Phyllobacterium zundukense: one gene and its partner. The protein of the gene in region 2 interacts with the protein of the main gene of each other region in a pairwise test. Links are inferred from orthologs where the notes say so. Each region holds a gene or a part of one and is shown on either strand. Other genes may lie near its edges.

Region 1 (2,875 bases), 1.8 Mb from region 2 along the record:
GTCCGCGCTGCGCCCGTCAAGTCTGCGGCCGAAATCGCCGCATTGCTGGTTGAGCAAGTGACCGGACAGGTGCGCTGGCGCGAGACGGTAGAATGGTTTGGTAATAATGGCGTCACAACGCTCTACGAAATCGGTGCTGGCAAAGTGCTGACTGGTCTTGCCCGCCGTATTAATAAAGACATATCCGGTATTGCTGTCGGCACACCAGAAGACATCGATGCGGCTGTCGCTGCCCTCAACGCTTAAAAAGGAACGCGCAATGTTTGATCTCACAGGCCGCAAGGCTCTTATCACGGGTGCGACGGGTGGTATTGGCGAGGCAATCGCTCGTGCGCTCCATGCACGGGGCGCAACCGTGGGGCTCCATGGCACACGTGTAGAGAAGCTCGAAGCTCTGGCGTCTGATTTTAGTGATCGGGCGATGATCTTCCCGGCTAATCTTTCCGATCGCGACGAGGTCAAGGCGCTTGGCGAAAAGGCCGAAGCCGATCTTGGGGGCGTTGATATTCTCGTCAACAACGCGGGCATCACCAAAGACGGCCTCTTCGTGCGCATGAGCGATGCGGACTGGGACAATGTGCTTGAAGTCAATCTGACTGCAGTTTTCCGTCTGACCCGCGAACTCACGCATCCGATGATGCGCCGCCGTTATGGCCGCGTCATCAACATAACTTCGGTCGTGGGCGTCACAGGAAATCCGGGTCAAACCAATTATGTCGCTTCCAAAGCTGGACTCATCGGCTTCTCCAAATCTTTGGCGCAGGAAATCGCCAGCCGCAACGTCACGGTCAACTGCGTTGCACCGGGTTTCATCGAATCGGCAATGACTGACAAGCTCAACGACAAACAGAAAGAAAGCATCATGTCGGCAATTCCGATGCGCCGCATGGGTACGGGCGCCGAAGTTGCTTCGTCGGTTGTCTATCTTGCCAGCACTGAAGCATCTTATGTCACCGGTCAGACCATTCACGTCAACGGTGGCATGGCGATGATCTGAGCCAGAACGTACCGCGGTATCGGTGGGTATTGGTCTCAATCACATTTATGAGATTGAGGCAGTGAATAAAGCGTGATAAGTCGCGCACCAGTCTGGGCAGTCAAATCGATTTGATGTCCTTTCAGTTCCGCAAGGAAAGAGCCGCAAGGACGGGTGTTTTAGCTGTTAAACAGGGCGGAACAACCATCTTATTGCTTGATTAGAGTCATCCGTGCCGCTAACCAAGGCATAGGGAAAAACAAACAGGTTGAGGTTTCCACATGAGTGATACTGCAGAACGCGTCAAGAAAATCGTTATTGAACATCTGGGCGTTGATGCCGAGAAAGTCACCGATGGTGCGAGCTTCATCGACGATCTGGGCGCCGACAGCCTTGATACTGTCGAGCTCGTGATGGCTTTTGAAGAAGAGTTTGGCGTCGAAATCCCGGACGATGCTGCCGAGACGATTCTGACAGTCGGCGATGCCGTCAAGTTCATCGACAAAGCATCTGCCTGATTTTTGTTCGGCCCCGCAGCGATCGTGATATAAGGTGCTTAACCTTGCTCGTTCATGCGTTGGGCCGGAAACAATCATGTTGCATTGGATAGTTAAGGATCTGCCATGAGGCGTGTTGTCATAACCGGCCTTGGGCTGGTTTCTCCTCTCGCATCCGGGGTTGAACTAACCTGGTCACGGCTTCTTGCCGGCCAGAGTGGTGCCCGGCGTGTGACGGAATTTGAAGTTGAAGATCTTCCTTGCAAGATCGCCTGCCGTATTCCGGTGGGTGATGGCTCTGATGGTACGTTTAATCCCGACGATTGGATGGAACCCAAAGAGCAGCGCAAGGTCGATCCTTTCATTGTTTACGCCGTTGCGGCTGCAGACCAGGCCCTTGCGGATGCCAAATGGGCGCCGGAAAGCGATGAAGATCAGATCCGTACAGGTGTTTTGATCGGGTCCGGCATTGGTGGCCTCGAGGGCATTGTCGAAGCAGGCTATACACTGCGCGACAAGGGCCCCCGCCGCATCTCGCCCTTCTTCATTCCCGGCCGTCTGATAAACCTGGCTTCCGGTCAGGTATCGATCAAACACAAGCTGCGCGGTCCAAATCATGCAGTCGTTACCGCTTGCTCCACCGGTGCACACGCTATCGGCGATGCCTCGCGTTTGATCGCCTTTGGAGATGCCGATGTGATGGTGGCCGGTGGCACGGAGTCGCCAGTCAGCCGCATTTCGCTAGCCGGCTTTGCTGCATGCAAGGCATTGTCCACTGCCAGAAACGACGATCCGACAACCGCGTCGAGACCCTATGATGAAGACCGCGATGGTTTCGTGATGGGTGAAGGCGCTGGCGTTGTCGTCCTTGAAGAGCTGGAACATGCCCTGGCTCGCGGCGCCAGGATTTATGCCGAGATCATCGGCTATGGCCTATCCGGCGATGCTTACCACATCACCGCACCATCAGAGAGTGGTGAGGGCGCACAGCGCTCTATGGAAATGGCTTTGAAGCGCGCAGGTATAACGCCGGGCGATGTGGATTACATCAACTCACACGGCACTTCGACCATGGCCGATACGATTGAACTCGGTGCGGTCGAACGCGTTGTCGGCGATGCCGCTTCGAAAATATCGATGTCATCCACCAAATCTTCCATCGGTCATCTTCTTGGTGCCGCTGGCTCGACAGAAGCTATTTTCTGCGTGCTGGCGATCCGCGATAATATCGCCCCTGCAACGATCAATCTGGATAAGCCGTCCAAGGAAACGAAGATCGATCTGGTTCCGCACAAGCCGCGCGAACGCAAGATCGATATCGCGCTTTCCAATTCCTTTGGGTTTGGCGGTACCAATGCCTCGCTCGTGATGCGGCGTTATCAACAGTGATTGATTTTATGGC
Region 2 (2,962 bases):
GGAATCTCGGTTTCCTGCAGGTAGATCTGCCCCTGTTGATTGATCGTTACGTAGATCGGGTCAGATTCGCTGTTCAGGGTCTGTGCCGATGTTTCTGGCATATCGATTGGAACGCCGACCGTCATCATCGGTGCCGTTACCATGAAGATTATGAGCAATACGAGCATGACGTCGACGAGGGGCGTAACGTTGATCTCGCTCATCACGCCCTTGCTGGAACGTCCGCGTCGCCGCCGTCCACCCGAAGAACCGTTGTTACCTATCGACATGCCCATGGCATTAAATCCTGCAATTAACGTATCGGTTTCTCAAATGCGTCCTCAAGCCCGCGGCAGCTTCTCATCGATTTGCCGCGAGAGTATGGCGGAGAACTCGTCGGCAAAGCCTTCCATGCGCGCAGTCAGTTTTCCAGCGTCGCTCGAAAGCTTGTTATAGGCGATAACCGCCGGAATGGCGGCGACCAGGCCGATAGCCGTTGCCAGCAGTGCCTCGGCGATACCCGGCGCGACTACGGCAAGGCTGGTGGACTTGGAACCAGCAATGCCCATGAATGAGGTCATGATACCAATGACCGTGCCGAACAGACCGATAAATGGTCCAGCCGAGCCGATGGTTGCGAGGAACGTCAGTCGCGCTGCGAGGTAGTCGCTTTCTCGGGCCAGCGCCACATCCATCGCCTTGTCGATGCGCATTTGCAGTGCGATTGGCGAACGCGCGCCCTTTTCGAACGATTTCTTCCATTCCCGCATCGCAGCAATGAAAATTGAACCCATGCCGGTGGTGCGTTTATCACCGAGGTTTCGGTAGAGCTCTTCAAGGGATTGTCCTGACCAGAATATTTGTTCAAAACGGTCGAAGGCGCGCTTTGCCCGGCCAAATCCAAGGATTTTGTCGATGATGATCGCCCAGGTCCAGATCGATGCGCCGAGCAGGCCCACCATCACAAGCTTGACGACAAATCCGGCTTGCCAGAACAGCCCCCACAAGGACATGTCCGATGTCTGAACGGCAACCGCTAAATTTTCCATATCTACAATCCTCGAATCCGAAAACCCGGCGTGTTGACCGGGGGCGCAATCGTCTCAATCCAGATGAGCCACGCTTATAACCGGAATTTTCCAGTAACCATAACGCGGCTTCTTTACGTTAATTTTGGTAAAACGAAGGCGTTAACGTGAAACCTGTCGTCTGCACGTCTTATTCATGATTTGTTATGGTTAAGGATGAGTTTATGTTTTGCGGGCAGCGGGCGATTTTCCACGCTCATTTCTGCGAAGCTGGCCGAAAAAGCTTGATCCACTCCGGTGGAAATCGTCGCGGCCGGCCGGCACCGTTAATCATGGCCGCCTCTACGATAGCCGAAATAAGAATATCATCTCCTCGTTTTATGGCCTGCGCCATCCGCACCCTTGCGCCAGATATTTCCGCTGTTCGCGTCTCGATCGTCAATACATCATCGATCCTTGCCGCAGATTTGAAGTCTATCTCCATGCGCCGGACCACCCAAACGATGCTTTCGCCGAGTTTTCCGTCAACAAGCTCTGAATGGTGCACGCCGAGAAGGCGCAAATAATCGGTACGGCCCCGTTCCAGAAATTCAAGATAACGTGCGTGATAGACAAGTCCGGAAAAATCCGTGTCGGCATAATAAACGCGCGCCAGCAAGCGATGGCCAGTATCCGTAAGCTCCCCGACCAATCCAGTGGCGATTAATGATGAAGAATTGTTTTCGACCATAGCCCTTCCTTTTTGCGGCCTTGGTAGGCATTTTGTCCATAGTCCCCACGAAATAGGATACGGAGAATTGGTTTTCACACTGCTGCGAGTCCTTTTTTGTCTCCTCTGTCTGGTTGCGGGTTCCGTGGCTGGATCAGCTACTACTTTCACCATGCAACGCGGTCTCAGTCTCGAGCTATGGACCACATGGCCCAAGCCTGATCGCTGGGACGAAGTGTCTGTCCTGGATAATTTCCCCGAATGGCGGCAGGGCACTACCATCAGCGATCTGGAGCATATCCGAACGGCGGGTTTTGATTTCGTCCGTATGCCAATCGATCCCGCAATCTTCCTGGAGGATGCGTCGGAAACTCGCGTTAAAAAACTCGTCGCGGAGACGCTCGAGACAGTCGATATGCTGCACAAGGCAGGACTGAAGGTGATCGTCGATCTTCATTCAATTCCGAGCGACGATCGCAAGGTGGATACAAACCACATCCTGGCTGACGAAGCACTCTTCACGCGATATGTGCAGATGGTCGGTCGGCTCGGCAGGGCGCTGTCCGATACAGATGCCGCAACCACTGCGTTTGAACCGTTCAATGAGCCGGTGATCGACTGCGATCCCACGCTTTTCCCTAAATGGCCCGCGATGTTGATGCAGTTGCATAGGGCTGCTCGTGGGGCAGCGCCAAACCATACACTGATTTTGTCTGGCGGCTGCTGGTCGAGTGCGTACGGGCTGGAAAAGGTTGATCCCGCTTCCATCGCCGATGACAATGTCATCTGGACCTTTCATTCCTATGAACCTTATGTCCTGACGCATCAGGGTGCCGACTGGACAGGCGATTCCATGAGCTATGTCGAAGGCTTGCCCTATCCGCCGGATCTGATGGGCGAAAAAGCATTTGAAGAGCGCCTTACGGCGGTTCGGAAAACAATCGAGACCAAAGCCCCCAAGGAGCGTAGGGAGGAACTGCTCGTTGGGTTCAATGAAATGGCTGGCGGCGTGACTACCTATAAAGAAGTTCTCGCCGCGCTGGATGAACCATTCGAAAAGGCGGCAGCGTGGGGAAAGAACAACAGCATCCCCCCCGAGCGCATTTTCCTGGGGGAGTTCGGCATGATACGCAGGGAGTATCAGAAGAAGTTTCGCATGCCGTCAGACTGGCGCGCTGCCTATTTGAAAGACATGACCGAAGCTGCACGCAAACGCGGCTTCCCTTGGTCGGTGTGGTCATGGGGC

Evidence for each region. Proteins that work in one complex are often made in the same cells at the same time.
Region 1: the proteins of ybgC (region 2) and N8E88_RS29725 interact in binary tests that used the Escherichia coli proteins (3 or more experiments, as listed by UniProt). The link is inferred for Phyllobacterium zundukense from one-to-one orthologs.

Annotation. Positions count from the first base shown.
Region 1 is NZ_CP104973.1:3,528,117-3,530,991, reverse strand. It holds N8E88_RS29725 (acyl carrier protein), read left to right. Parts: upstream 1-1,257; coding sequence 1,258-1,494; downstream 1,495-2,875. Other genes in the region: fabF (beta-ketoacyl-ACP synthase II), read left to right, coding at 1,600-2,862; fabG (3-oxoacyl-[acyl-carrier-protein] reductase), read left to right, coding at 260-997; fabD (ACP S-malonyltransferase), read left to right, coding at 1-246. UniProt on the Escherichia coli protein: Carrier of the growing fatty acid chain in fatty acid biosynthesis.
Region 2 is NZ_CP104973.1:1,709,062-1,712,023, reverse strand. It holds ybgC (tol-pal system-associated acyl-CoA thioesterase), read right to left. Parts: upstream 1,738-2,962; coding sequence 1,264-1,737; downstream 1-1,263. Other genes in the region: N8E88_RS20775 (glycoside hydrolase family 5 protein), read left to right, coding at 1,862-2,962; tolQ (protein TolQ), read right to left, coding at 321-1,028; tolR (protein TolR), read right to left, coding at 1-275.